DNA from 3 places in the Pseudomonas sp. JL3 genome. Region 1 is predicted to be linked to each of the others. Evidence: predicted binding sites of a transcription regulator. Region 1 holds the regulator's gene; each other region holds the start of a gene.
The links. Region 1 encodes sigma-54, which starts transcription at its own class of promoters, with help from an activator protein. Its sites were predicted from a motif close to ANTGGCATNNANNTTGCTNT; they were not measured.

Region 2: glnA (glutamate--ammonia ligase) is a predicted target of sigma-54. The motif match lies at 2,840-2,859, and genes of this name have one in related genera.
Region 3: MMG91_RS08445 (CmpA/NrtA family ABC transporter substrate-binding protein) is a predicted target of sigma-54. The motif match lies at 3,633-3,652, and genes of this name have one in related genera.

What each region holds. Positions count from the first base shown of each region.
Region 1 is NZ_JAKWJK010000012.1:131,913-142,184, forward strand. It holds gene MMG91_RS20050 (ATP-binding cassette domain-containing protein) at 1-737, opposite strand, end outside; gene MMG91_RS20055 (KpsF/GutQ family sugar-phosphate isomerase) at 1,014-1,988, shown strand; gene MMG91_RS20060 (HAD family hydrolase) at 1,988-2,512, shown strand; gene lptC (LPS export ABC transporter periplasmic protein LptC) at 2,520-3,092, shown strand; gene lptA (lipopolysaccharide transport periplasmic protein LptA) at 3,079-3,627, shown strand; gene lptB (LPS export ABC transporter ATP-binding protein) at 3,627-4,352, shown strand; gene MMG91_RS20080 (RNA polymerase factor sigma-54) at 4,538-6,031, shown strand; gene hpf (ribosome hibernation-promoting factor, HPF/YfiA family) at 6,111-6,419, shown strand; gene ptsN (PTS IIA-like nitrogen regulatory protein PtsN) at 6,432-6,896, shown strand; gene rapZ (RNase adapter RapZ) at 6,899-7,756, shown strand; gene MMG91_RS20100 (HPr family phosphocarrier protein) at 7,772-8,047, shown strand; gene MMG91_RS20105 (ZIP family metal transporter) at 8,200-9,093, opposite strand; gene MMG91_RS20110 (superoxide dismutase) at 9,124-9,735, opposite strand; gene MMG91_RS20115 (hypothetical protein) at 9,737-10,177, opposite strand; partial or broken gene MMG91_RS20120 (class II fumarate hydratase) at 10,205-10,272, opposite strand, start outside.
Region 2 is NZ_JAKWJK010000004.1:205,903-216,174, forward strand. It holds gene typA (translational GTPase TypA) at 1-1,031, opposite strand, end outside; gene thiI (tRNA uracil 4-sulfurtransferase ThiI) at 1,171-2,625, opposite strand; gene glnA (glutamate--ammonia ligase) at 2,956-4,362, shown strand; gene MMG91_RS10135 (chorismate mutase) at 4,497-5,045, shown strand; gene MMG91_RS10140 (DUF4124 domain-containing protein) at 5,147-5,662, shown strand; gene MMG91_RS10145 (DUF4124 domain-containing protein) at 5,659-6,270, shown strand; gene glnL (nitrogen regulation protein NR(II)) at 6,597-7,682, shown strand; gene ntrC (nitrogen regulation protein NR(I)) at 7,679-9,115, shown strand; gene MMG91_RS10160 (hypothetical protein) at 9,660-10,100, opposite strand; gene MMG91_RS10165 (tRNA (cytidine(34)-2'-O)-methyltransferase) at 10,099-10,272, shown strand, end outside.
Region 3 is NZ_JAKWJK010000003.1:452,549-462,820, forward strand. It holds gene rlmKL (bifunctional 23S rRNA (guanine(2069)-N(7))-methyltransferase RlmK/23S rRNA (guanine(2445)-N(2))-methyltransferase RlmL) at 1-1,494, opposite strand, end outside; gene rmf (ribosome modulation factor) at 2,025-2,240, shown strand; gene MMG91_RS08440 (quinone-dependent dihydroorotate dehydrogenase) at 2,524-3,543, opposite strand; gene MMG91_RS08445 (CmpA/NrtA family ABC transporter substrate-binding protein) at 3,772-4,983, shown strand; gene MMG91_RS08450 (ANTAR domain-containing response regulator) at 4,999-5,574, shown strand; gene MMG91_RS08455 (NarK/NasA family nitrate transporter) at 5,834-7,045, shown strand; gene MMG91_RS08460 (bifunctional protein-serine/threonine kinase/phosphatase) at 7,053-8,723, shown strand; gene nirB (nitrite reductase large subunit NirB) at 9,127-10,272, shown strand, end outside.

The DNA.
Region 1 (10,272 bases):
CCAGTCAGGAATTGACGAATACGTGGCTCATCCGACTTCATCAAATCCTTGGGTGCGCCCTGGCCCAGCACTTGCCCGTCACCCACCACAATAAGGTGGTCAGCAATGCTCGCGGTCTCGGCCAGATCGTGGGAGACCACGATACTGGTGATACCCAGTGCATCGTTGAGCAGGCGGATCAGGCGCACCAGTACGCCCATGGCGATCGGGTCCTGGCCAACAAAGGGCTCGTCATACATGAGGATTCGCGGATCGAGCGCAATTGCCCGGGCCAGCGCGACGCGACGTTTCATGCCGCCGGACAATTCGTCAGGCATCAGGTCGATGGCGCCACGCAAGCCCACTGCCTGCAACTTGAGCAGGACAATGTCGCGGATCATTTCTTCCGGCAGCGCGGTATGAACACGCAGCGGAAAAGCAACGTTCTCGAACACATCAAGATCGGTAAACAGCGCGCCGCTCTGAAACAACACGCCCATGTGCTTGCGCGCATCGAACAGATCGCTGCGCGACAACGTCGGCAGGTTCTGGCCATTGACCCAGACTTCGCCGCTGGTGGGGCGCAATTGTGCGCCTATCAGACGCAACAGCGTGGTCTTGCCACACCCGGAAGGTCCCATGATGCCGGTGACCTTGCCGCGCGGGATGCAAATATCGACGTTATTGAAAATGCTGCGCGTACCGCGCTTGAAGGTCAGTCCCTTCAGCTCGACCGCGTAGGCGTTATCGGCACTCATCTAAACTCCTTGCGATGCAGCCTCTCACTCGGACGCCTGGCTTTCTGGCGAAAGCACATACCTCCCGGGCAGGCCGAACTGGCGGCGAACTATATCACTGCAAAGCTAAAGCGCCCAAGGCCCAAGCCGGGCATGTTCAGCAACATGACCGCCTGAAATCATCTATTTAGAGAGGATTGGGTAACAAGGAATGACAAACCACGACGAACTAGCGTGAGGGTTTTGATCATTACCGTTATAATCGCCGCCTTTTCATCAGGCTATTCGATTTCCGACATGAACCAATCCAGCGACCTGATTCAATCAGCACAACGTACCATCCGCCTCGAACTGGAAGCCGTACAAGGCTTGCTGCCCCATATCGATGCAGATTTCGTACGTGCTTGCGAGATGATTCTGGCCAGCAAAGGCCGGGTGGTCGTGGTCGGCATGGGCAAATCGGGGCACATCGGCAACAAGATTGCCGCCACCCTGGCCAGCACCGGCACCACGGCTTTCTTCGTGCACCCGGCCGAGGCCAGCCATGGCGACATGGGCATGATCACCCGTGATGACATCATTCTAGCGCTGTCTAACTCCGGCTCCACCAATGAAATCGTCACCTTGTTGCCGCTGATCAAGCGCCAGGGCATTCAGATGATCAGCCTGACCGGCAACCCCGAGTCGCCGCTGGCCAAGGCTGCGGAAGTCAATCTCAATGTAAGCGTCGAACACGAAGCCTGTCCGCTGAACCTGGCGCCCACCTCATCGACCACCGCGGCACTGGTCATGGGCGACGCTCTCGCCGTTGCCTTGCTTGAGGCTCGCGGTTTTACCGCTGAAGATTTCGCTTTTTCCCACCCGGGTGGCGCCCTTGGCCGCCGCTTGTTGCTGAAAGTGGAAAATGTCATGCATGCCGGCACCGAATTGCCGCAAGTGATGTGCGGCACGCTGCTCAAGGATGCCTTGATGGAAATGACCCGCAAGGGGTTGGGCATGACCGTTGTACTGAGCACGGATGGAAAGCTCGCCGGGATCTTCACCGACGGCGATCTGCGCCGCACCCTGGACCGCACGATTGATATCCACAGCACGACCATTGATGAAGTGATGACCGCCCACGGCAAGACCGCCCGCGCCGAGATGCTCGCCGCCGAGGCCCTGAAAATCATGGAAGACCACAAGATCAACGCACTGGTAGTGGTCGACAGCGAAGACCGTCCGGTCGGCGCCTTGAACATGCACGATTTGCTGCGTGCGGGAGTAATGTAATGAGCACGGACCTGCTGCAACGCGGCAAACAGATCAAACTGGCGGTATTCGACGTCGACGGCGTACTGACCGATGGGCGCCTGTACTTCCTCGAAGACGGCAGCGAATTCAAGACTTTCAACACCCTCGACGGCCAAGGCATCAAAATGTTGATGGCAGCCGGTGTGCAGACCGCTATCATCAGCGGCCGCAAGACCCCGGTGGTTGAACGGCGTGCGAAGAACCTCGGCATTCCACACCTTTATCAGGGTCGCGAAGACAAACTGGTGGTGCTCGACGAACTTCTTGCCCAGCTCAACCTGAGCTATGAACAAGTGGCCTACCTCGGCGACGACCTGCCAGACCTGCCGGTGATTCGCCGCGTCGGCCTGGGCATGGCGGTGGCCAGCGCTGCCAGTTTCGTGCGCGAACACGCCCACGGCATCACCCAGGCCCGTGGTGGCGAAGGTGCCGCTCGCGAATTCTGCGAATTGATCCTGCGCGCCCAGGGCCGCCTAGATGCGGCCAACGCCGCATACCTGTGAGCCCATCATGCTGAGCAAAAAAATTCGCAACATCCTGGTGTTCGGTTGCATCGCCGCGATTTTTGCGGCGGTCGGCTACTGGAACATCAGCCCGGAACGCTTCCTCGACAAACCAGTCGTGAAGGTCGATGAAAGTGCGATCGACTATTACGCCATCAACGCCCACAGCGTGCAGTACCTGCCCGACGGCAAACTGCAATACGAGATGACGTCGGACAAGGTCGAACACCTGAAAGCGACCGAAGTGACGTTGCTGACCAATCCTGACCTGAACATGTTCCGTGGCACCGAATTCCCTTGGCACGTTCAGAGCGAGCGCGGCGAAGTCAATCCGGACGGCACTCAAGTCGAGCTGATTGATTCGGTACGTATCACCCGCTTCGACGAAAAAAATCGCAAAACCCTGATTACCACCACCCGTATGACAGTGTTCCCGCAGCAGCAATATGCGCAGACCGATCAACCCGTTAGAATCGACGGCGCCGGCGGTGTATCGACAGGCAACGGAATGAAAGCGTACTTGAAAGAAAGCAGGATACACCTGCTATCGAACGTAAGAGGACAGTATGAGGCTCGTTAAAACTCTCCCTATTTTGCTCAGTCTGGGCGCAGCACTGGGAAGCGTGAGCGCCTGGGCTCTGCCGAACGATCAAGAGCAGCCTATCCGCATTCAGGCCGACGATGCCCAACTGGACGACAAGAATGGCGTTGCCACCTATAAGGGCGACGTGATCATCACCCAGGGCTCGATGAAGGTTACCGGCAACACTGTAACCATCACCCGCACGCCTGCGGGCGACATCGACGTAGTGACTTCGGTGGGCAACCTCGCCTACTTCGAGCAACTGCAGACCGCCGGCGACACCAAGCCTGTTCAGGGCTGGGGCGTAACCATCCAGTACCACGCGGCGCAGAACCGCGTCGTGCTGATCGACAAGGCAAAAGTTGTCGACAAGGACAACAACACCACCCAGGGCGAGAAAATCGTCTACGACACGGTCAAAAAGCTTGCGAGCGCCGGTCGCGCCACGGGTAACAAGGTCACCGAGGCACGCCCTCGCATCGACATGGTGATCCAGCCGAAGAAGAAAACCGACGAGCAAAAGGCCCAGTAATGGCAACTCTGAAAGCTCAGCATCTGGCCAAGAGCTACAAGAGCCGTCAGGTCGTGCGCGACGTCAGCCTGTCCATCGACAGCGGTCAGATCGTCGGCTTGCTTGGCCCTAACGGTGCCGGTAAAACCACCTGCTTCTACATGATTGTCGGCCTGGTACAGGCCGATCAGGGCCGTGTACTGATCGACGACCTGGACGTCAGCCACCAGCCGATGCACGGTCGCGCGAAGGCGGGTATCGGCTATCTTCCGCAAGAAGCGTCGATCTTCCGTAAACTGTCGGTGGCCGACAACATCATGGCGATCCTCGAGACCCGCAAGGAGCTCGACAAGGCCGGCCGTCGCCAAGAGCTGGAAAGCCTGCTGCAGGAATTTCACATCCACCACATCCGCGACAATCTCGGCATGAGCCTGTCCGGTGGTGAACGCCGCCGCGTGGAAATCGCCCGGGCACTGGCGACCAACCCGAAATTCATCCTCCTCGACGAACCCTTCGCCGGTGTGGACCCCATTTCGGTGGGCGATATCAAGCAGATCATCCATCACCTCAAGGCCAAAGGCATTGGTGTGCTGATCACGGACCACAACGTCCGCGAAACCCTGGATATCTGCGAAACCGCCTACATCGTCAACGATGGCCAACTGATCGCTGAAGGTGACTCTGCCACCATCCTGGCCAATGAACTGGTCAAAGAAGTGTATCTAGGCCACGAGTTCCGCCTGTAAGCACCTGAGGTGCCCGGGTCGCCGAGAGGGCGCTCGCTTCAATAAAAAATCAATAAATTTTTATTGTTACAGCGCTCTAGGCAAACACTTCAGTTTCGGGCATATAATTTGCTTATGTTTGGCGCTTCGGCGCCCTGTAGTGGATGGCGCATGTGCGCCGGCGAATAAGGTGTTAAGCCCCTGCCATGAAACCATCGCTAGTCTTGAGAATGGGCCAGCAGCTGACGATGACACCGCAGCTGCAACAGGCCATCCGCCTGCTCCAATTGTCGACCCTGGACCTGCAACAGGAAATCCAGGAGGCCCTGGAGTCCAATCCGATGCTCGAACGCCAGGAAGAAGGCGACGACTTCGATAACGCCGACCCGTTGGCCGATAGCGCCGAACAGAAACCCAATACCGACATTCAGGAACCCTCCTACCAGGAAACAGCCCCGACGGTGGATAACCTCGAGGAAGGCGACTGGAACGAGCGTATTCCCAACGAATTGCCCGTCGACACGGCCTGGGAGGACGTCTACCAGACCAGCGCCAGCAGCCTGCCGAGCAATGATGACGACGAGTGGGATTTCACCACCCGCACATCAATCGGGGAAAGCCTGCAAAGTCATTTGCTCTGGCAACTGAACCTGGCACCGATGTCCGACACCGATCGCCTGATCGCCGTGACCCTGATCGATTGCATCAACAGTCAGGGCTACCTGGATGAAACCCTCGAGGAAATCCTCGAAGCGTTTGACCCGGAACTGGACATCGAACTGGACGAAATCGAAGCCGTCCTGCACCGCATCCAGCAATTCGAACCCGCCGGCATCGGCGCTCGCAACCTCGGTGAATGCTTGCTGCTGCAACTGCGCCAGCTGCCTGCCAAGACCCCTTGGCTGGCCGAGGCCAAACGCCTGGTCACCGATTACATCGACCTGCTCGGCAGCCGCGACTATAGCCAACTGATGCGCCGCATGAAGCTCAAGGAGGATGAGCTGCGTCAGGTCATCGAATTGGTCCAGAGCCTCAATCCACGCCCGGGCTCACAGATCGAGTCCACCGAAGCCGAATACGTCGTTCCCGACGTGATCGTGCGCAAGGACAACGAGCGCTGGCTGGTGGAGCTGAATCAGGAATCGGTGCCACGCCTGCGAGTCAACGCCCAGTACGCCGGTTTCGTGCGTCGTGCCGATACCAGCGCTGACAACACCTTCATGCGTAATCAGCTGCAGGAGGCTCGCTGGTTCATCAAGAGCCTGCAAAGCCGCAATGAAACCCTGATGAAAGTCGCCACCCAGATCGTCGAGCATCAGCGCGGCTTTCTTGAATACGGTGACGAAGCCATGAAGCCGTTGGTGCTGCATGACATCGCCGAAGCGGTGGGCATGCATGAATCGACGATTTCACGGGTGACCACGCAAAAATTCATGCATACCCCACGGGGCATCTATGAACTGAAATACTTTTTTTCCAGCCACGTCAGTACCTCCGAAGGCGGTGAATGCTCGTCCACAGCGATCCGCGCGATCATCAAAAAACTGGTTGCCGCGGAAAATCAGAAAAAGCCGTTGAGTGACAGCAAGATCGCTGGTTTACTGGAGGCACAAGGCATTCAGGTAGCCCGTCGCACCGTCGCCAAGTACCGCGAATCCCTGGGGATCGCGCCTTCCAGCGAACGGAAGCGGTTGATGTAGCCGTCGGGCTCGCCACAGCGTTCCAGTGGCAGGCATTTCTGCCTGCCGCTTTATGCACTGGCAACGAAGGAGAAGCTGTATGCAAGTCAACATCAGTGGACACCAACTGGAAGTGACCGAACCCCTGCGCACCTACATCGGCGAAAAACTCGACCGATTGGAGAGGCATTTCGACAAGATCACCAATGTGCAAGTCACGATGAATGTCGAAAAACTGCTGCAGAAGATCGAAGCCACGCTGCATATTCCCGGCGGAGAAGTGGTCGCCAATGCCGAGCATACGGACATGTATGCCGCCATCGACCTGCTGACCGACAAGCTGGATCGCCAACTTAAAAAGCATAAGGAAAAGACCCAGAGCCTCCTCCAGGGCGCGACCGGTCGTTAACACCCCCAATCCATGATCCGACTAGAAACCATCCTGACCCCCGGCCGTTCCCAAGTGAACGCGCCGGGTGGCAGTAAAAAGAAAGCCCTTGAGCAAATTGCCAACCTTATCCACCGCGAAGTACCGGATCTGGGAATGCAGGACGTCTTCGAGGCTCTGATTGCCCGTGAGAAACTCGGTTCTACCGGTTTCGGCAACGGCATCGCCATCCCCCACTGTCGGCTCAAAGGCTGCACCTCGCCAATCAGTGCGCTGCTGCACCTGGAAGCCCCTATCGATTTCGACGCCATCGACGGTGCCCCGGTTGACCTGTTGTTTGTGCTGCTGGTCCCGGAAGCCGCCACCGATGCGCACCTGGAGCTACTGCGCCAGATCGCCAGCATGCTCGATCGCAAGGAAGTGCGGGAAAAACTGCGCAGCGCCCCGAGCAATGAAGCCTTGTATCAGGTTGTCCTGGACGAGCAGAACGGTCACTAATCATGCGCCTGATCATCGTCAGCGGCCGCTCCGGCTCAGGTAAAAGCACTGCCCTCGATGTGCTCGAGGACAACGGCTATTACTGCATCGACAACCTGCCTGCCGGCTTGCTGCCGGAACTGGCCGAACGCGCATTGATTCACACCGAACTGGCGCAACCGCTGGTGGCCGTGTCCATCGATGCGCGTAACTTGCCGAGCCACCTGTCACGGTTTCCCGAATTGCTGGAAGAAGTCCGCAGCCGGCATATCCAGTGCGATGTGCTGTACCTGGACGCTGACGAAGAAACCTTGCTCAAACGCTTTTCGGAAACTCGCCGTCGTCACCCGCTGAGCAGCGCCAATCGCTCATTGGCGGAGGCGATCCAGGACGAAACCAATCTGCTGGGGCCTATCGCCGACCTGGCTGACCTCAAGGTCAACACCACCAATCTGAACCTGTATCAGTTACGCGATACCATCAAGTTACGCCTGCTGAATCAGCCGGAACCGGGCACTGCGTTCCTGGTGGAGTCTTTCGGGTTCAAGCGTGGCATGCCGGTGGACGCCGATCTGGTGTTCGACGTGCGCTGCCTGCCCAACCCCTACTGGAAGCCGGAGCTACGGGCACAGTCCGGACTCGATCAACCGGTGGCCGAGTATCTGGCGGCACAGCCGGACGTCGAAGAGATGTTCCAGGACATTTCCTCCTACTTGCTCAAGTGGCTACCCCGCTTTGCTGCCAGCAATCGTGCCTATGTCACCATTGCCATCGGCTGCACCGGCGGGCATCACCGCTCTGTCTACCTGACCGAACGCCTGGGTCAGGTCCTGCAAAAAACCCTGAAGAACGTCCAGGTCCGCCACCGCGACCTCAGCTAAAGGATTCACATCGCGATGCCTGCTCTGGAAATCGAAATCATCAACAAGCTGGGCCTGCATGCCCGCGCGTCTGCAAAATTCGTTGGGGTCGCCGGTCAGTTCAAGGATTGCACGATCAGGGTAGGACGCACGCCAGAAACCGTGGTCGACGGCAAAAGCATCATGGCCATGATGATGCTGGCCGCTGGCAAGGGCACCAAAATCCACCTGATTACCGAAGGCGAACAGGAGCAGGAAGCGCTGGATGCATTGGTGAAGTTGATCAACAACTACTTCGACGAAGGCGAGTAATGCTCGCCTTGTAGCAGCTGGCGAAGCCTGCGTTCGGCTGTAGGGCAGTCGTAAATCCGGTATATCCAGTTTGCCTGAAAGACCGCGCTGACTGATTTTACGACTGCTTCGCAGCCGAACGCAGGCTTCGCCAGCTGCTACAAGTCTGCGTTCTAGGCGAGCGCCGTATCCATCACCATCATCAGACAAAACCCGATCAGCAGCCCCAGGCTTGCCAGTTTCTCGTGACCATGGCGACGCGATTCGGGGATGACCTCGTGAGTCACCACCAGCAGCATCGCACCGGCCGCCAGTGCCAGCCCGAAAGGCAATAGCAGTTCAGCCAGGCTCACCAGCCAGGCGCACAACAATGCAAACACCGGCTCGACCAACCCTGACGCAGCACCGACCAGGAACGCCTTGACCCGCGACATTCCTGCTCCGGCCAACACCAACGCAATCACCAGCCCTTCCGGCACATCCTGCAAGGCGATGCCCATGGCCAGGCTGTCGGCGTCAGGCATGCCACCGCCGGCCGAGACGCCAACCGCCATGCCTTCGGGGATGTTGTGGGCAATGATGGCAAATACAAACAACCAGATCCGCGGCGCAATCAACGATCGCTCCAGTGTCCCCACGAGCATTTCGGGTGTAGTGCCAGACACCCTGCGATCCACCAGAAACAACCCGAATGCACCCAGCAGAATGCCGAAGCTGATCAGGCCGCTGGCCGCCCAAGGGGTCAGCCCGAGGTTTTCGGCCGCGGCAATGCCCGGCACGATCAGCGAAAACGCCGTCGCCGCAAGCATCACCCCGGCTCCGAAACCGAGCAATATGTCGCTGACTACCTGAGGCATCTGCCGAATCACCAGCACCGGCACCGCGCCCAAAGCCGTACCCAAGGCGCAAATCGCCCCGCCTTGCAGGGCGCGCTGCAGTTTCGGTTCGAGGTCCAGCCAGCTCAGCCCTTGAGCAGCCAATAACGTCATGCCCGCCAGCAGTAACAGCGATCCCAGTGCGTAACGAAACATTCGTCCACTTCCGACCGCCAGTGTTTCAGTACCCATAGTCAGCCCTGGATTGTTTTTATAGAAGATTCAAACCAGCGCAGCCTGATAACGCGCGGCGACTTCGGGCCAATTGATCACGTTGTAGAACGCATTGATGTATTCCGGACGGCGGTTCTGATAGCGCAGGTAATAAGCGTGTTCCCAAACGTCCAGGCCGAGAATCGGCGTATTGCCGTTCATCAATGGGCTGTCCTGGTTGCCGCTGCTTTCAACGATCAAGGTCTTTTGCGGCGTCACACTCAACCAGGCCCAACCGCTACCGAAACGGGTCAGCGCAGCTTTGGTGAAAGCCTCCTTGAAGTTGTCGAGACCACCCAATTGCTCATCGATAGCCTTGGCCAGTGCACCTTCAGGCTGACCACCACCGTTGGGCGCCATGACTTTCCAGAACAACGAATGGTTGGCATGCCCACCGCCCTGATTGATCACCGCCGCACGAAGTTTTTCCGGCAATTGCTGAGCAGCCGCCACCAGTTTTTCCACGGGCCATTCCGCAAATTCAGTGCCTTCGACCGCTGCGTTGAGGTTATTGATGTAGGTCTGGTGGTGTTTGGTGTAGTGGATTTCCATGGTCTGCGCATCGATGTGCGGTTCCAGGGCGTCATAGGCGTACGGCAAGGCAGGCAGGGTAAAAGCCATTTCAATGAACTCCATGTTGTAAGGGCGCAGGCTGATGCGAGGGCGAAGCGATGTCGGTGAGCAACAAACGGTGGGTGCGCGGATACTCGCCATGATCGCTGATGAAATTCAGCAGCTCGACATAGGTTTTGCTGCTCTGGCGTAGCGCGGCTTCACGCAAAGCCGGCGCCAGTCGCGGGTCCTGCATGGTCTGCAACAGCCGTTGATGGATCGCGCAAAGGTACTCGGCGCTCTCCTCTGGCTGGTTCAGACGCAAGTGCAGGTCCGCCAGGTTATGGTGGGAAATCACGCAAGCCGCCACCGCTTCGTCGGCATCCGCCCAGCGTTCGAACAACACTTGGGCCAGGGCCAATGCCTGCAAGTAGGCCTCGCGGGCATCGATCAGCTCGCCCAGCATGAAACAGCGATTTGCTCTTTCGATCGTGCGTTTCCAATGCTCCATGGTGAGCCTCCAAAGCGGTAGCAGTGATTACACACCGCCTGCGGTGAGCTTCTCTGGGTTGAGCAATTCTTCCAGTTGGTTGCGCGTCAGGTCAG
Region 2 (10,272 bases), on a different contig from region 1:
GCAACGTTGTAGAGCAGTTCCTTGTCCAGACGTTCCTTGATGTTACGGGACGTCACGAACTTGCCTTCTTTACCGCAGAAAGGCGAGTCGTTTACCTGGAAGGTCATGGAAACGGTTGGCTCGTCAACAGTCAGCGGCTTCATCGCTTCGACGTTCAGTGGGTCGCACAGAGTGTCGGAGATGAACAGCTGGTCGAAGCCGCTGATGCAGACGATGTCGCCGGCAGCTGCTTCTTCAACGTCGATACGGTGCAGGCCGTGGTGACCCATCAGCTTCAGGATACGACCGTTACGCTTCTTGCCGTCGGCGTCGATAGCGACAACCGGAGTGTTCGGCTTGATGCGACCACGAGCGATACGGCCAACGCCGATAACACCCAGGAAGCTGTTGTAGTCCAGAGCGGAGATTTGCATCTGGAACGGACCGTCACGGTCGACTTTCGGCGCAGGTACGTTGTCGACGATCGACTGGTACAGCGGGGTCATGTCTTCAGCCATGTCGGTGTGTTCCAGACCGGCAATGCCGTTCAGGGCCGAGGCGTAGACGACTTTGAAGTCCAGCTGTTCTTCGGTAGCACCGAGGTTGTCGAACAGGTCGAAGATCTGGTCCAGAACCCAGTCCGGACGCGCGCCTGGACGGTCAACCTTGTTGATCACCACGATTGGACGCAGGCCGGCTTCGAAAGCCTTCTTGGTCACGAAACGGGTTTGCGGCATAGGGCCGTCTTGAGCGTCAACCAGCAGCAGAACGGAGTCAACCATCGACATTACGCGTTCAACTTCGCCGCCGAAGTCGGCGTGGCCCGGGGTGTCCACGATGTTGATGTGGTAGCCGTTCCAGTTGATGGCGGTGTTTTTCGCCAGAATGGTAATACCGCGCTCTTTCTCCTGGTCGTTGGAGTCCATCACGCGCTCGTCGTTGAGCTCGTTGCGCTCCAGGGTGCCGGATTGACGCAAGAGTTTGTCTACCAGGGTGGTTTTACCATGGTCAACGTGAGCAATGATGGCGATGTTGCGTAGATTTTCGATCACTTGTGTATCTCGATCAGAGGATTCGGTGTGCTGACAGGTCGTGGCAGCGATTAACTTTAGAGTCCGTCAAAGCCGTTACAGCTTGACGGCGGCGTCGGGGGGCCGGTGACGCAGGCCACAGGCAAACAGCCCCGGGCACTTAGCTCGGTCGATAAACGCGCACATTGGCATGCCCCTCACTGAGCAAATGGTGGGCATGCAGGCGACTCATCACGCCTTTGTCGCAATACAACAGGTACTGGCGAGTAGGGTCCAGTTCCTTGAAACGAGCGTTCAATGCATAAAACGGCATCGTCTGCACCTCAATGCCAGCAAGTTCCAGCGGCTCGTCTTCAGCGGCATCCGGGTGACGGATGTCGATGATGATCTGGCCCGCCAGTGCTTCGCTGACTTCTTCGATCTGCAAATCCTGGCCCAATTCGTAGATTACGCGATCGATCGGCACCAGTTTGGCGTTCTCGAGCGCACGCTCAAGGACCGCCATGTCGAATTCTTTCTCTTCATGCTCCACGCGTGGACGCTTGGCGTGGGTCTTTGGGTTCACCGAGATGACCCCGCAGTATTCCGGCATGTGCTTGGCGAAGTCGGCAGTGCCGATTTCGTTGGCCAGGTCGATGATGTCCTGCTTGTGACTGGCGATCAGTGGACGCAAGACCAGCTTGTCGGTCACGCAGTCGATCACGGACAGGTTCGGTAACGTCTGGCTCGACACCTGGGAAATCGCTTCGCCGGTGACCAGCGCTTCGATCTCCAGCCGATCGGCAATACGGGAAGCAGCGCGCAACATCATACGCTTCAAAACTACACCCATATGACTGTTATCGACTTTCCCGAGAATTTCTCCCAGTACTTCCTCGAACGGCACACTGACAAATAACACGCGTTGGGAGCTGCCGTACTTCTTCCAGATGAAGTGCGCGACTTCCATGACGCCCAGTTCGTGGGCACGTCCGCCCAGATTGAAGAAGCAGAAATGACTCATCAGCCCGCGGCGCATGATCTGGTAGGCGGCAACGGTGGAATCGAAGCCACCAGACATCAGTACAAGCGTCTGTTCCAGGGCACCCAGCGGATAACCGCCGATGCTGTTGTGCTGGCTGTGGATCACGAACAACCGTTTGTCGCGAATTTCGATGCGAACTTCGATTTCCGGCTCTTTGAGGGAGATTCCGGCGGCGCCGCACTGACGACGCAACTGGCTGCCGACGTATTTCTCGACGTCCATGGAGCTGAATTCGTGCTTGCCGGCACGCTTGCAGCGCACCGAAAAGATCTTCCCGGCCAGGGCTTCACCAAAATGCTGTTTGCACTTGGCGACGATGTCGTCGAAGTCGCCCAACGGGTATTCATCGACCTGCAGGAAATGCGCGATACCCGGCATGCAGCTCAGGCGCTCGGTCATCTCCTTCAGGGCTTTTGGCTCGCTGACGCGGGTTTCCAGCTCGAGATTGTCCCACACACCGTTCACCACCACAGCCGGGTCCAGGTCGCGGAGCACGGTACGGATGTTTTTGGCCAACTGGCGGATGAAACGCATCCGTACCGGGCGGCTCTTGATGGTGATCTCGGGGAAGACTTTTACGATTAGTTTCATGAAAACAGCGCGCGCTGGGCCAGCCGAAAAAGGGGGGCGCGGATTATAGCGGAAATTGCTCAAGGTTTAACCAGTTAATGTGCAGAAGGTTTTGCGCGCACCAAAACAGGTCATTTATGGATTTCGACGCTACATTACAGGGCGATGTTTTGCGCTTTTCGAGGCATTGCACCTTTATAAGCGTGATATTGGGGCAAAAAACCCATGGTGGGGCACTGGCATGCAATTTGCTCCCTTGTGAGGCAGGTTGCCTTGGCAGAGTATTCGCGCCGGCATCACCCACATTCTAAGGGCATCCACTACTAAGCCCGAAGCCACCCGGAGGACACTATGTCGAAGTCGGTTCAACTCATCAAAGATCATGACGTCAAGTGGATTGATCTGCGCTTCACGGACACCAAAGGCACTCAGCACCACGTGACCATGCCGGCTCGCGATGCGCTGGATGAAGCTTTCTTCGAAGAAGGCAAAATGTTCGACGGTTCCTCCATCGCTGGCTGGAAAGGCATCGAAGCTTCCGACATGATCCTGATGCCGGACGACAGCACTGCCGTTCTCGACCCGTTCACCGAAGAGCCGACCCTGATCCTGGTTTGCGACGTGATCGAGCCTTCGACCATGCAAGGCTACGACCGTGACCCACGTGCGATCGCCAAGCGTGCCGAGGAATACCTGAAATCGACCGGTATCGGCGACACCGTATTCGTGGGTCCAGAGCCTGAATTCTTCATCTTCGACGAAGTGAAGTTCAAGTCCGACATCTCCGGTTCCATGTTCAAAATCCACTCTGAACAAGGTTCGTGGATGTCCGACCAGGACGTGGAAGGCGGCAACAAAGGCCACCGTCCAGGCATCAAAGGTGGCTACTTCCCTGTTCCACCGTTCGACCACGACCACGAAATCCGTACCTCCATGTGCAACGCCATGGAAGAAATGGGCCTGGTCATCGAAGTTCACCACCACGAAGTGGCGACTGCCGGCCAGAACGAAATCGGCGTGAAGTTCAACACCCTGGTTGCCAAGGCTGACGAAGTTCAAACCCTGAAGTACTGCGTACACAACGTTGCTGACGCATACGGCCGCACCGCGACCTTCATGCCTAAACCTCTGTACGGCGATAACGGTTCGGGTATGCACGTTCACCTGTCCATCGCCAAAGATGGCAAGAACACCTTCGCAGGCGAAGGCTATGCCGGTCTGTCCGACACCGCTCTGTACTTCATCGGCGGCATCATCAAGCACGGCAAGGCCCTGAACGGCTTCACCAACCCGTCGACCAACTCCTACAAGCGTCTGGTCCCAGGTTTCGAAGCTCCAGTGATGCTGGCTTACTCGGCTCGCAACCGTTCGGCTTCGATCCGCATTCCTTACGTGTCCAGCCCTCGCGCTCGCCGTATCGAAGCTCGCTTCCCGGATCCAGCAGCCAACCCGTACCTGGGCTTCGCTGCACTGTTGATGGCTGGCCTGGACGGCATCCAGAACAAGATCCACCCTGGCGACGCTGCTGACAAAAACCTGTACGACCTGCCGCCTGAAGAGGCGAAAGAGATCCCACAAGTTTGCGGCAGCCTGAAAGAAGCCCTGGAAGAGCTGGACAAAGGTCGTGCGTTCCTGACCAAAGGCGGCGTTTTCAGCGACGACTTCATCGACGCTTACATCGCTCTGAAAAGCGAAGAAGAAATCAAGGTTCGTACCTTCGTACACCCACTGGAATATGAGCTGTACTACAGCTGCTGATCCAGTAGCGCCTGCGCAAGCGGCGTGACAAAAAAGAGGCCTCCTTCGGGAGGCCTTTTTTATGGGCGACCGTCTGTCATCGGATGCCCGGTTGCGTGCATCATGGCCTTTATCCGATAAAGCCGAGATGCCCCATGCGCCTACGCCCATGCCTTGCCCTGCTCACCGCCCTGCTGACCAACAGCGCTTTTGCCAGCCCGGCACCTGCCGCCCTCGCCCCACTGCTTGGCACCATTGAAGAACGCCTGGCGATTGCCGATCAGGTTGCGCTGAGCAAATGGGACAGCGGCAAACCGGTCGAAGACCGTCAGCGCGAGCGCGAAGTCATTGACGGCGCCGTCGCCTTGGCACCTACCTATAAATTGAGCAACGAAGCCGTCGAACAGTTTTTCTCGGCGCAAATCGAGGCCAACAAACTGGTGCAATACGCGCACCTGTCTGACTGGCATGCCCAAGGCAAGGCGCCCAACGACCCTCGCCCCGATCTCGTCGGGCAGATCCGCCCACAACTTGATCAGTTACAAAAACGCCTGCTGCAACAACTGGCCGATTTCAGCCCTTATCGCAACGACCCGCAGTGCCCGTCCTGGCTGGCCAAGGCCAATAAAACCGGCACCCAAGCGCCATTGCGCGAGCTTGCCCAGGTACGCGCCACCGCTGAGTTGTGCAGCGCCAGCCGCTGAGCCGACGTGCCGATGTGCGCTGAAGTGCTCTATGCTCAGCGCTTAGTCGCCATGAACGGAACAGGGCCGGACACTTGCCCAACGGCCAATGGAAGCCTGCAATGCGCTCATTGTTGTTATGCCTGCTTGCGCTGATCGCCCTGCCCGCCGCCGCGCAGATCTACAAATACACCGACGCCAACGGCAACACCGCCTACAGCAATCAACCGCCCGATGGCGTAAAGGCTCAGCCCGTGGAGTTGCCACCGCTCAACAGCGTCGAGCTTCAACCCCCGAGCGAGCCTGTAGCGCCTGCGCAAGCCAGTAGCCGCGAACAGCCCGGCAGCGCCTATCAGGTGCTGGAGCTGACCGGCTTGCCCACCGAAGAAGCCCTGCGCGCCAATAACGGCACGTTCACTGTCGGTGTATTGATCCAACCGCGCCTGCAAGGCTCTCACCGATTGAGGCTGTTACTGGACGATCAACCCTACGGCCAACCGAGCAACGTCCCGACTCTGCAACTGGTGAACATCGACCGTGGCGAACACCGCCTCGCGGTTCAAGTGATCGATGGGCAAAACGTCGTGCAGCAGAGCCCCACTGTGACCTTCACCGTACAACGGGTGCATAAGCCTTGAGGTTCTGGCTGTTGGTCGCCTGCCTGATCAGCCTGCCGGCATTGGCCGAGGTCTTTACTTACATCGACGCCCAGGGCAATCGGGTCTTCACCGATCAGCCGGGTACCCGCAACGCCAAGCGTGTACCACTGGCGACCAGCAATCGAATGTCGGCCAACCCGAGCGGCGCCGCGCCCATGACGGACGCGAAGAACCGGATCAAACCACTGTTTCATTACGACATGCTTCGTGTGCTGGTGCCGGACCCGGATGCCACGATCCGTAGCACTGCCGGTGAATTGATCGTCAGCGTTACCAGCGAACCCGGCCTGCAACAGGGCCATCGCTATCGTCTGCTGCTGGATGGCCAACCCACCGCCGAACCCGGCCCGAGCCCGGTGTTCGCCCTGAGCAACATCGACCGCGGCAGCCACAATCTGTCGGTGGAGATCCTCGACGAACAGGGCCGTACCGTCGAACGCACGGCCAATCAACCCTTCCATATGCTGCGCATTTCCCTCGCGCAGAAACGCCAGGTCAAACCCTGCGCCCTAACCGACTACGGCCAACGGCCGGAATGCCCTCTCAAAGACAAACCCGAAGAAGAAAAAAGCTTCTTCTGGCGCTGATGCCAGTCGGGCAAAGCCGCGACGCACTCTTTGTAGCAGCTGCCGAGCCCGCGAGGCAGCTGCTACGACTGACATTGCCTTCCTGTGCTTCTTTTACTTCGTTCAGCTTTGCGCACTATATTGGTGCAATAGAGTGCACAGTACTCACATCACAACCCATTTTGGTTCAAAAGTACCCGCGAAAGCTGGCAGAACGCCACGCAAATGAGCGTCAAACGTCTGTTTCAGGCTCTAAACGCTTCTTTTCGGAGCCTTGGTTTGGTTTTTGCATTTTCCCCGTATCGGCGCGTTATTCATGCGCATGCCCTGCTCCAAAAGAGGTCCTGATGACCATTAGCGACGCACTACACCGCTTGCTACTCGACAACCTGACCACCGCAACCATTCTGCTCGACGCCGAACTGCGCCTTGAGTACATGAACCCGGCGGCGGAGATGCTGCTGGCCATCAGCGGCCAGCGTAGCCATGGGCAGTTCATCAGTGAGTTGTTCACCGAATCCACCGAGGCGCTGAACTCCCTGCGCCAGGCAGTCGAGCAGGCGCACCCCTTCACCAAGCGCGAAGCGATGCTCACCGCCCTCACCGGCCAGACCCTGACCGTCGACTACGCCGTGACACCGATCCTGAGCAATGGCGAAACGCTGCTGTTGCTGGAGGTTCACCCGCGTGACCGCTTGCTGCGGATCACCAAGGAAGAGGCGCAGTTGTCGAAGCAGGAAACCAGCAAGATGCTGGTACGCGGCCTCGCCCACGAAATCAAAAACCCTCTCGGAGGGATTCGCGGTGCGGCTCAGTTGCTCGCCCGTGAATTGCCGGAAGAAAACCTGCGCGATTACACCAACGTCATCATTGAAGAAGCCGATCGCCTGCGCAATCTGGTGGATCGCATGCTCGGCTCCAACAAATTGCCGTCATTGGCCATGTGCAACGTCCATGAAGTGCTGGAACGCGTGGGTCAGTTGGTGGAAGCCGAAAGTCAGGGCTGCATCACTTTGGTGCGCGACTACGACCCAAGCATTCCGGATGTCTTGATAGATCGCGAACAGATGATTCAGGCCGTCCTGAACATTGTGCGCAACGCGATGCAGGCCATCAGCAGCCAGAACGAACTGCGCCTTGGCCGCATCAGCTTGCGGACCCGCGCCATGCGCCAGTTCACCATCGGTCACGTGCGCCATCGCCTGGTGACCAAAATCGAAATCATCGACAACGGCCCGGGGATCCCCGCCGAGCTGCAGGAAACCATCTTCTTCCCCATGGTCAGCGGCCGCCCGGACGGTACCGGGCTCGGCCTGGCCATTACCCAGAACATCATCAGCCAGCACCAGGGCCTGATCGAATGTGACAGCCATCCAGGCCACACCACGTTCTCGATCTTTCTGCCACTGGAACAAGGAGCCACATCGACATGAGCCGTAGTGAAACCGTGTGGATCGTCGATGACGACCGTTCTATCCGTTGGGTCCTGGAAAAAGCCTTGCAGCAGGAAGGCATGACCACGCAAAGCTTCGACAGCGCCGATGGCGTGATGAGCCGCCTGGCGCGCCAGCAGCCGGACGTGATCATCTCCGACATCCGCATGCCGGGTGCCAGCGGTCTGGACCTTCTGGCGCGGATTCGCGAACAGCACCCACGGCTGCCAGTGATCATCATGACCGCTCACTCCGATCTGGACAGCGCTGTCGCGTCCTATCAGGGCGGCGCATTTGAATATCTGCCCAAGCCGTTCGACGTCGACGAAGCGGTGTCGCTGGTCAAGCGCGCCAATCAGCACGCTCAAGAACAGCAAGGCCTGGAAGTCCCGGTCGCCCTGACCCGTACGCCAGAAATCATCGGCGAAGCACCGGCGATGCAGGAAGTGTTTCGCGCCATCGGGCGCTTGAGCCACTCCAATATCACTGTGCTGATCAATGGCGAATCCGGTACCGGTAAAGAACTGGTGGCCCACGCCCTGCACCGTCACAGCCCACGAGCGGCCTCGCCGTTCATTGCGCTGAACATGGCGGCGATCCCCAAGGACCTGATGGAATCCGAGCTGTTCGGCCATGAAAAAGGTGCGTTCACTGGCGCAGCTAACCTGCGTCGCGGGCGTTTTGAGCAGGCTGACGGCGGCACGCTGTTCCTCGATGAAATCGGCGACATGCCGGCGGATACCCAGACTCGCTTGCTGCGGGTATTGGCGGACGGTGAGTTCTACCGCGTCGGCGGTCATGTACCGGTGAAGGTCGATGTGCGAATCATCGCCGCGACTCACCAGAACCTGGAAACCCTGGTGCATGCCGGAAAATTCCGTGAGGACTTGTTCCACCGCCTCAACGTGATCCGCATCCACATTCCACGGCTGTCGGACCGTCGCGAAGACATCCCGACCCTGGCCAAGCACTTCCTTAGCCGCGCCGCGCAAGAACTGGCGGTGGAACCGAAGCTGCTGAAAAGCGAAACCGAGGAATACCTGAAGAATCTGCCGTGGCCAGGCAACGTGCGCCAGCTGGAAAACACCTGCCGCTGGATCACTGTGATGGCTTCGGGTCGCGAAGTGCACATCAGCGATCTGCCGCCAGAGCTGCTGAGCCTGCCGCAGGACTCGGCGCCGGTGACTAACTGGGAGCAAGCGTTGCGTCAGTGGGCTGATCAGGCGCTGGCTCGCGGTCAGTCGAGCCTGCTCGACAGCGCCGTGCCGGCTTTCGAGCGGATCATGATCGAAACCGCCCTCAAACACACCGCCGGCCGCCGCCGCGATGCTGCCGTTTTGCTGGGTTGGGGCCGTAATACCCTGACGCGCAAGATCAAGGAATTGGGGATGAAGGTTGATGGTGGGGATGATGATGAGGGGGAAGAGAGCTAGGTTCGACTTGATCATTCCCACGCTCCCGCGTGGGAATGCCTCAATGGACGCTCCGCGTCCGCTTCGGCAGGGACGCGGAGCGCCCCGGGCTGCATTCCCACGCAGAGCGTGGGAACGATCAACTAGACCCTCTGTGCACCGCCGCAATGCACCGTGAACCGCAATCGCGCACGGCAACAGATCCGAAATCCCGCCGGCGTTCGCAATCGAACCCCTATCGAAAAAACACGAAAGCCCCGGAATACGGGGCTTTCGACGTTTCAGCGCGACATTTTGTATCACCTTGTTAAAACCTGGCACGCCCCCTGCAATAGTCCAATCAGTGATTCGATTCACTACCCAGTTTCGGGGACCTTGGTACAGGCAGGCCGGGGATTCCCCTCTTTACACCGGGCTCATACCGCAACTGCGACGAGTCCATCCCGTTTTGGGGTCCTTGGTACAGGCAGGCCGGGGATTCCCTCTTTACACCGGGCTCACGCCGCAATGCGCGAGCCCTCCCGTTTTGGGAACCTTGGTACAGGCAGGCCGGGGATTCCCTCTTTTATTGCTCTCGGAGATGGATCTCCAGCCGCCAGCGGTCATCGACCTCGCTACCGGCCCACTCGCCCTGCAGCGGCCGGGCCGCCACCACCGTCAGCAACAATCCCCCATCACTCAACCGCGTTCGCCAGTTCACGTCCTTGCCATTGAGTTTGAGCTGACCTTTCTGCGCCTTGCCTTCAGCCTCGAACAACAGCGCCACGCTGCCATCGACGAGCTCGCCGTGGGTTTTGGGTTCGTTGTTGAACCACACCACCAGCCCATCGTTCGTCACCTCGACCTGCTGCAAAACGCTGGGGTCGGGCGCGGTCAGGCGACCGATCATCAGGCCCACCATCACCCCGACAATCGCCAGCGAAGCCATCACTCGCGGGAATAGTTTCGAACGAGGGTCCTTTGGCGGCGTAGAATGCCCGTCATCTTTACCTTCGGAGCCGTGCATGTTTCACGTCATCCTTTTCCAACCAGAAATTCCGCCGAATACCGGCAACGTTATCAGGCTGTGCGCCAACAGTGGCTGCCACCTGCATTTGATCGAACCGCTGGGCTTCGAGATGGACGACAAGCGTCTGCGCCGGGCCGGCCTCGATTACCACGAGTATGCCACCCTGCAA
Region 3 (10,272 bases), on a different contig from region 1:
AACGTGGACCCAGTCGTGGTACAAGTCGATGGCCATGGAATATTCCGGCATATCGGCATCGTAGACGCGGTAGCAGTCGATGCCTTCACGCTTGACCCACTTGCCCAGCGCCTTGAGGTTCTTTTGCAGGCGGTTGGCAAACATCTGCCCGCCTTCGCTCAAGCGCGGTTGCTCGATCACCACCGGGGCCGGTTTGATCGGGTTGCCGTTCTTGTTGTACTTCTCGTACTTGCCCGGCGCTTCGATGTTCGACGGAGCATCGGATTCGGCCTGTTCACGCTCGATCTGGCGCTGTTCCGGAGTCCGACGCTCGCCGGTGACGAACTGGTCTGGCGTGACCTTGATCAGCAGCAATTTGCACGGCAAGGCGCCGTTCCAGAACGAATACTGCTTGTGGCTGCGGATGCCCATGCGCTTGCCCAGGTCCGGGGCGCCGGTAAACACCGCCGCTTCCCAGTTCAGGCACGCCTGACGCAGACGTTCGCCGAGATTCTGGTAGAGGTAGAGCAGGCTCGCCTCATCGCCCAGACGCTCGCCATAGGGAGGGTTGCAGATCACCAGGCCTTTCTGGTTCTGGTCCGGGCGCGGCTCGAACGTCGCGACTTCGCCCTGGTAGATCTTGATCCACTCGCTCAGGCCGGCACGTTCGACGTTATTGCGGCCCGGTTGAATCAGGCGCGGGTCAGCTTCGTAACCGCGAATCCACAGCGGTGGCTTGGCCAGGCCGGCTGCGGCGCGTTCGGTGGCTTCTTCGTGGAGCTTTTTCCACAGCGCCGGCACATGACCGAGCCAGGCGGTGAAGCCCCATTGCTCGCGACGCAGGTTTGGCGCCATGTCGGCAGCGATCATCGCAGCTTCGACCAGGAACGTACCGACACCGCACATCGGGTCAGCCAGCGCGCCGCCATCGGCGGCAATCCGTGGCCAGCCGGCACGGATCAGAATCGCCGCCGCGAGGTTTTCCTTCAGCGGCGCCGCGCCCTGCTGCAAGCGGTAACCGCGCTGGTGCAGGCTGTGACCGGACAGGTCGAGGGACAAAATCGCTTCGCCACGGTCCAGACGCAGGTGAATGCGCAGGTCCGGGTTGAGCTTGTCGATGGACGGACGATCGCCCTGCGGGGTGCGCAGTTTATCGACGATGGCGTCTTTGACTTTCAAGGCGCCGAAGTGGGTGTTGTCGATGCCCGAACCGTGACCGCTGAATTCGACCGCCAGGGTGCCGTCATTGAGCATGTGGTCTTGCCACTCGATGTCGAGCACGCCGTGGTACAGGTCTTCGGCGTCTTTCATCGGGAAACGCTTGAGCACCAGCAGCACCCGGTTCGCCAGACGCGACCACAGGCACAGGCGATAAGCGGTTTCCATGGTGGCCATGCCGCGCACAGCCGAGGTGTGCTCACGTGCTTCCTCAAGGCCAAGCCCGACGGCTTCCTCGATGAGCAGGCCTTCAAGGCCTTTTGGGCAAGTGAGGAAGAGTTCGAAACGATCGGACATGGTAATTCCAGAGCCTTTAGCTAAGTGAACCGGCAACGCATTGCCGATCCGGTTTTCAATCAGGCGTTTTTCTAACAGAACGCCCGCGTGGCACGAAGGTGTGCCGTCCCACCCTGACTGCTCGGATTAAAAGAGCTTAGATGCCAGGGCAGATAAAAAAGTTGATGCAACAAAATGTCATAAGTCGACCCTTCGTCGAATAGTCCCCAGGTGAACGGGTGTCATTCTCGTTAAAGGCCTCACCTCTCTCATCCCGCGCAGGGCCGATCATACCGGGCTTTGGCCAATAAACACGGGACAAATATCGTGTTACTTATGGCCATAGCATCTTTATGGTTACGTTCTTATGACAAAACGATCATTCCCTCGATGTGACGCATTGGTTAGAACTCAACTCAGGTTGACGTCGCAACGGCGTCAACACCTTGGCTCGCGACGCCGGCAGCGAGCCGCCAACGGCAGGATTTTTCTGCCTGACCTCGATTGAGGTCGACGCGATAAATACAGTCAACAAGTGAGGGCAACACCCTATGAGAAGACTTAAGCGTGATCCGTTGGAAAGAGCATTTTTGCGCGGATATCAATATGGCGTTGGTGGTAAATCCCGTGAGCTTTGCCCTTTTACTCTACCGTCGGTACGCCAAGCCTGGATCAATGGCTGGCGAGAAGGACGCGGCGACAACTGGGACGGTATGACCGGCACTGCGGGAATCCACAGACTCAACGAACTTCACGCCGTCGGCTAATACAGGGCACACACTCCGACACGACAATCTGATTACGCAACGACTTAACCACGCACGTCCCATCCGGACGGCGGGCTTCGGCCCAGGGGCTCCTTCGAGGAGCCCTTTTATGCCAACTACCCACACATTCCCCTGTAGCAGCTGCCGAGCCTGCGAGGCTGCGTTCGGCTGCGCAGCAGTCGTAGAATCAGACACCGCGGTCTTACTGGTACACCGTGCTTTCAGGTTTCACGACGGCTCCGCCGCCGAACGCTGCCTCGCGGTGCTCGGCAGCTGCTACAAATCAGCGTAGGGCGGCGATGGCATCTACCGATTCACGAATCAGCGCCGGGCCTTTATAGATAAAGCCCGAATAGATCTGCACCAAACTCGCACCCGCGGCGATTTTCTCAGCCGCGTGCTTGCCTTCGGTGATGCCGCCCACGGCAATGATCGGCAAGCGACCGGCCAGTTCCGCCGCCAGCACCTTCACCGTGTGGGTGCTCTTGTCGCGAACCGGTGCGCCGGACAAACCGCCCGCCTCGTCGCCATGTTCCAGGCCTTCGACGCCAACGCGACTCAGGGTGGTGTTGGTGGCGATGACCGCATCCATCCCGGTTTCGATCAACGCTTGGGCGACTTGAGCGGTTTCTTCGTCTGTCATGTCTGGCGCGATCTTGATCGCCAGCGGAACATGCTTGCCATGACGCAGGGCCAGTTCCGCCCGGCGGGTGGCCAGGTCGGCGAGCAATTGCTTGAGCGAATCGCCGAATTGCAGGCTGCGCAGGCCCGGGGTGTTCGGCGAACTGACGTTGACCGTCACGTAGCTGGCGTGGGCATAAACCTTGTCCAGGCAGATCAGGTAATCGTCAACCGCGCGCTCAACCGGCGTATCGAAATTCTTGCCGATGTTGATGCCCAGCACGCCCTTGTACTTGGCCGCCGCCACGCGAGCGAGCAAGTGATCGACGCCAAGGTTGTTGAAGCCCATGCGGTTGATGATCGCCTCGGCGTCCGGCAAGCGGAAAATCCGTGGTTTCGGGTTGCCCGGTTGCGGACGCGGAGTGATGGTGCCGATCTCGACAAAACCGAAACCCAATTGGGCAAACCCATCGATCGCCGCGCCGTTTTTGTCCAGACCGGCCGCCAAACCCACCGGGTTCGGGAACTCCAGGCCCATGACCGTCACCGGCAATTTCGCCGGTGCCTTGCACAGCAAGCCGTTAAGGCCCAAACGCCCGCCCGCGCCGATCAGGTCCAGGGACAGATCGTGGGAGGTTTCCGGGGAAAGTTTGAACAACAGCTGACGGGCCAGGGTGTACATGGGCAGGCTTGACTCGGTTGGCGATGAGAGGCGGCGATTATAGCCGCGCATCGAGTCCACAGGCGAGGCGCACGACAAAATCATCCAGCGATGGCATATGCCTTGCACCGTCACAGGCATCAGCACTCATGCCAACGGCGGGATGAGTGGAAGGACAATGGCGTCGTCACCCGGCTTTGCCCACGCAAAGGCCTGGGGCGACGCTTTTTTTTGGAAGGTGCGAAATCGATGAACGAACCATCAGCCGGCCCATTGGCCTGGGTCAATGGCAGCGATGCCCCGGAAAAAACCGTAATCAACCTCGGCTTCATGGCCCTGAGCGACTGCGCCTCAGTGGTGGTCGCGGCCACTCAGGGCTTTGCCCAACCCTACGGCCTGACCCTGAACCTCAAGCGCCAATCCTCCTGGGCCAACCTGCGAGACAAACTGGTTAGCGGCGAACTCGACGCCGCCCACAGCCTGTACGGCCTGATTTACGCCGTGCACCTGGGCATCGGCGGCGTAGCCTCCACCGACATGGCCGTGCTCATGAGCCTGAACCAGAACGGCCAGAGCATCAACCTCTCCCACGGTTTACAGGCCCTGGACGTGACCAGTCCTGAAGCACTGGACCGGCACGTGCACCAAAGTCGCCCAAAACTGACCTTCGCTCAGACATTTCCCACGGGCACCCACGCCATGTGGCTGTATTACTGGCTCGCGAGCCAGGGTATTCATCCTTTGCAGGATGTCGACAGCGTGGTGGTGCCGCCGCCGCAAATGGTCGCGCACCTGCAAGCCGGGCGCATCGACGGTTTCTGCGTCGGCGAGCCGTGGGCTGCCAGCGCGGTGCAGCAGAATCTCGGGTTTACGATGGCCACCAGCCAGACCCTCTGGCCCGATCACCCGGAAAAAGTCCTCGGCTGCACCCGCGCCTTCGTCGAGCAATACCCCAATACCGCCCGGGCATTGGTGATGGCGATCCTCGAAGCCAGCCGATTCATCGAAGCCAGCCGCGAAAATCGTCGCAGTACCGCGCAACTGTTAAGCGCGCCTGAGTATCTGGATGCACCGCTCGATTGCATCGAACCGCGCTTGCTCGGTGACTACGCCGACGGCCTGGGCAATCGCTGGCAAGACCCGCACGCGATGCGTTTCCACGGTGGTGGCGAGGTCAATTTTCCGTATTTGTCCGACGGTATGTGGTTCATGACCCAGTTCCGGCGCTGGGGTTTGTTGCGTGACGACCCGGATTACCTCGGCGTGGCCCGTCAGGTCCAGCAACTAGACTTATACCGTGAGGCCGCCACCGCTGTCGGTGTGCCCGCCCGGAATCAGGAAATGCGCAGCAGTCAACTGATCGACGGCAAAGTCTGGGACGGCTCGGACCCGGCCGGCTATGCCCGCAGCTTCACGCTGCACGCCATGAGCGACAGCGTTCCCCTTCTCGCCAGCCGCTGACAGGAGCCTACGAATATGTTGCGTATCCTGCTGATCAATGACACTGCGAAAAAAGTCGGGCGTCTGAAAGCGGCCCTGACCGAAGCCGGGTTCGAGGTCATCGACGAGTCCGGCCTGACCATTGACCTCCCCGCGCGCGTCGAAACGGTGCGTCCGGACGTAATCCTGATCGATACCGAGTCACCGAGCCGCGATGTGATGGAGCAAGTGGTGCTGGTGACCCGTGACCAACCACGGCCGATTGTGATGTTCACCGACGAGCACGACCCCGACGTGATGCGCCGCGCGATCAAGTCCGGCGTCAGTGCCTACATCGTCGAAGGCATTCACGCACAACGCTTGCAGCCGATTCTCGACGTGGCCATGGCGCGCTTTGAAAGCGACCAGGCCCTGCGCGCGCAACTCCACGCCCGCGACCAGCAACTGGCCGAGCGCAAGCGCATCGAGCTGGCCAAGGGGCTGCTGATGAAGATGAAGGACTGCAACGAAGAAGAGGCCTACACCCTGATGCGCCGCCAAGCCATGAGCCGCCAGCAGAAGCTGATACAGGTGGCGGAGCAGATTATTGCCATGAGTGAGTTGCTTGGCTGAAGCCTTGCGGAGCCTGTGCAGGCGACTCGATCTCACTTGTTGGCACAGATCTCGCTAAGTAAATCCCTGCAAGGTAACCAACGGCGGTTGCCCCACCTACGACAAAGACGTCGCTCACCTCATTCGCCCCCTTGGCGGATCGGGTAGCGGCGTTTTTCCGTTTTGGCCCCAGAGACCGGGGCTGGTGGTGCGGCCGTTGTGGCGCCCCACCTGCAAGCTCATGACTCCTTCTTGATACGCCTGACAGCTGAGGTGCGCGATGAATTCAAGCTTCTGGAAATCCGGCCATACCCCGACACTGTTCGCAGCCTTCCTCTATTTCGACCTGAGTTTCATGGTCTGGTACCTGCTCGGCCCAATGGCGGTGCAGATCGCCGCCGATTTGCAGCTGACCACCCAACAGCGCGGGCTGATGGTGGCCACGCCGATTCTGGCCGGGGCCGTGTTGCGCTTTGCGATGGGCCTGCTGGCTGATCGCCTGTCGCCAAAAACCGCCGGGATAATCGGCCAGGTGATCGTGATTTGCGCCCTGTTCGTCGCCTGGAAAGTCGGCATCCACAGTTACGAGCAAGCGCTGTTGCTGGGCCTGTTCCTCGGCATGGCCGGTGCGTCCTTCGCCGTCGCCCTGCCATTGGCCTCGCAGTGGTATCCGCCCCAGCATCAAGGCAAAGCCATGGGCATCGCCGGTGCCGGCAACTCAGGCACCGTGCTCGCTGCGCTGATCGCCCCGGTACTGGCTGCCGCATTTGGCTGGAGCAATGTGTTCGGCTTCGCCCTGATCCCGCTGATCCTGACCCTGATCGTCTTCTACTGGTTGGCCAAGAATGCGCCTGAGCGCCCGAAAGCCAAGTCCATGTCCGACTACTTGAAGGCCTTGGGTGACCGCGACAGTTGGTGGTTCATGTTTTTCTACAGCGTGACCTTCGGTGGCTTCATCGGTCTGGCCAGCGCCCTGCCCGGCTACTTCAACGACCAATACGGCCTGAGCCCAGTGACCGCCGGCTACTACACTGCGGCTTGTGTGTTCGGTGGCAGCCTGATGCGTCCGTTGGGCGGCGCGCTGGCGGATCGCTTCGGCGGGATTCGTACCCTGCTGGCGATGTACACCGTAGCAGCGATCTGCATTGCGACAGTGGGTTTCAATCTGCCGAGTTCCTACGCCGCGTTGGCGCTTTTCGTCTGCACCATGCTCGGTTTGGGTGCAGGCAACGGTGCGGTATTCCAGTTGGTCCCGCAGCGTTTTCGTCGGGAGATCGGTGTAATGACCGGGCTGATCGGCATGGCCGGCGGCATCGGTGGTTTCGCACTGGCAGCCGGTATGGGCGCGATCAAGCAAAGCACCGGCAGCTATCAAATGGCCTTGTGGTTGTTCGCCAGCCTCGGCGTACTCGCCTGGTTTGGTCTGCACGGTGTGAAACGTCGCTGGAGAACCACTTGGGGCTCGGCCGCCGTCACCGCAGCACGGGTGTGAGGACTGAATGAGCCTGCAACTGAGCTTCGCCGAACACAGCGCCATCGGCCCCCGCGAGGAGAACCAGGACGCTCTGCGCCTGGTCACTCCGGCCCCGGCGCTGGCGGCAAGCAAGGGTTACCTGTTCGCCATCGCCGACGGCGTCAGCCAATGTGCCGACGGCGGTCTCGCGGCCCGTTCAACCTTGCAGGCCTTGGCGCTGGACTACTACGCGACCCCGGAAACCTGGGGTGTCGCCCAGGCACTGGATCGCCTGCTGCTGGCGCAAAATCGCTGGTTGCAGGCTAACGGCGGCGGGCAACCGCTGCTGACCACGGTCAGTGCCTTGGTGATGCGCGGCCGGCGCTTCACCTTGGCGCATGTCGGCGATTGCCGGGTTTATCGCTGGCACGCCGACACGCTGCAACGGGTGAGTGAGGATCACGTCTGGGACCAGCCGGGCATGCAGCATGTGCTCAAACGGGCCTTGGGGCTGGATCAACACCTGGTGCTGGACTTTCTCGATGGCGAACTGCGCCTGAACGAGAGTTTCGTGCTGCTCAGCGACGGCATCTGGGCCGTGCTGGGCGACACGGCCATTGCGGCGATTCTGCGCGATCAACCTGATCTGGACAGTGCTGCGCAGACCCTGGTCAGCGCGGCGCACCTGGCCGGCAGTCAGGACAATGCCAGCGCCCTGCTGGTGCGGGTCGATGCCCTCGGCGAAACCAGCATTGGCGACGCGCTGATTCATCTGCAGCAATGGCCACTCCCGCCTGCACTGAAGCCGGGCCAGACTTTCGAAGGCTGGCAGGTCGAAGGGATCCTCGGCCAGAGCCAGCAATCGCTGCTCTACCGGGTGCGCGACGCACAACAACAGCCCTGGCTGCTGAAAACCTTGCCCAGTGCACTCCGTGACGATCACCAGGCCGGGCAGGCATTGTTGTCGGAAGAATGGTTTCTCAAGCGTGTGGCCGGGCGGCATTTTCCTGAAGTCCATGCCGCCAGTCAGCGTCAGCATTTGTACTACGTGATGCGGGAATATTCCGGGTCAACCCTGGCGGAGCTGCATGAGCGTGTCGCAACGCTGCCACTGGCTCAATGGCTGGACCTGGCCGAACGCTTGCTGCGGGCCATCGGCATATTGCATCGACGGCAGATTCTGCATCGCGATATCAAACCGGAGAACCTGCTGTTGGGGGACGACGGCGAGTTGCGCCTGCTGGATTTCGGCCTCGCCTACTGCCCCGGGCTGTCCGAAGATCAAGCTTGCGCCCTTCCCGGAACGCCCAGCTATATCGCACCGGAAGCCTTTCGAGGTGACGCTCCTACACCACAACAGGATTTGTATGCGGTCGGCGTGACCTTGTATTACCTGCTGACCGGGCATTATCCCTACGGCGAAATCGAAGCATTCCAGCGTCCTCGGTTTGGTGTGCCTGTCAGCGCCAGTCGCTACCGGCCCGACCTGCCGGAATGGATCGCGCAAAGCCTGGAGCGCGCGGTGGCGGCGGCTCCGGATCAGCGTTTTGAAACGGCGGAAGAATGGTTGTTGCTACTGGAACAGGGAGAACGACGCAGCTTGAGCGTACGCCCCAGGCCGTTGCTGGAGCGCGAACCGTTGAAGGTCTGGCGGACGTTGGCGCTGGTGTCGTTGCTGGTGAATCTGGTGCTGCTGTTTTTGCTGTTTCATGGTTGAGTTTTTCACTTCACCCAAAAGATCAAAGGATCGCAGCCTGCGGCAGCCCCTACGGGTGCCCACGATCTCCTGTAGGAGCTGGCGCAGCCTGCGATCTTTTGATCTTTCTGCTTCAAAACCGGGCATCGCGCATTGAACCGGTGCACGCAAACACCCTCCCCCCACGGTGAGAGCCCATAAATTCGGCATTTGCGCGACTTGGCACAACCACTGCATTACCTTTCCCAACATACATAAAGCCCAACCTTCAACGTAGAAGGCTGCGCTGCCCGAGAGAACGGGACAAGGACAAAGGCGTCCTCGCTAGTTAACTAGCGGGACGCCTTTTTTTGTTTGCGCAAAATTTTGTCGAGCAAGGCCTGAATGCCCTGATGAGGCAGGCCCGAGCTCCCCGGAGAACCTGATGAAAAAACTAAAACTAGTGATGATCGGTAACGGCATGGCCGGGGTTCGTACCCTGGAAGAACTGCTCAAGCTGAGCAATGAGCTGTACGACATCACGGTCTTCGGCGCCGAACCCCATACCAACTACAACCGCATCCTGCTGTCGCCCGTACTGGCTGGCGAACAAACGTTCGAAGAGATCGTGCTCAACGATCTGGACTGGTACCTGGAAAACAACATCAAGCTGCTGCTCAACCGCAAAGTGGTGGAGATCGACCGGGTCAAACGTCGGGTTATCGCCGAAGACGGCACCGAGGCCGAATACGACCGCCTGCTGATTGCCACCGGTTCGACCCCGTTCATCCTGCCGATCCCCGGTAATACCTTGCAGGGCGTGATTGGCTACCGCGACATTGCCGACACCCAGGCGATGATCGACACCGCCAAGACCCACAAGCATGCCGTGGTCATCGGCGGCGGCCTGCTGGGTCTTGAAGCCGCCAACGGCCTGATGCTGCGCGGCATGCACGTCACCGTGGTGCACATCGGCGAATGGCTGCTGGAACGGCAACTGGACAAAACCAGTGGCCAACTCCTGCAAACCGCTCTGGAAGCCCGCGGCCTGCATTTCCGCCTGTGCGAACAGACCCAAGCCCTGCACGACACCGGCAATGGCCGGGTCGGCTCGGTGCAGTTCAAGAATGGCGACATCATTCCTGCCGATCTGGTGGTGATGGCCGCCGGTATTCGCCCCAACACCGAGCTTGCGGAAAAATCCGGCATCCCATGCAACCGCGGGATCCTGGTCAACGACACGATGCAAACCTACGACCCTCGGGTCTATGCCATCGGCGAATGCGCCAGCCACCGTGGAATCGCCTACGGCCTGGTCGCGCCGCTGTTCGAACAGGCCAAGGTGTGCGCCAACCATCTCGCCCAACTGGGTTTCGCCACCTACAAGGGTTCGGTGACGTCGACCAAATTGAAAGTCACCGGCATCGACCTGTTTTCCGCCGGCGACTTCATGGGCGGCGAAGGCACCGAGACCATCACCCTCTCCGACCCGATCGGCGGGGTCTACAAAAAACTGGTGATCAAGGATGACGTGCTGGTCGGCGCCTGTCTGTACGGCGATACGGCAGATGGTGGTTGGTATTTCCGGCAG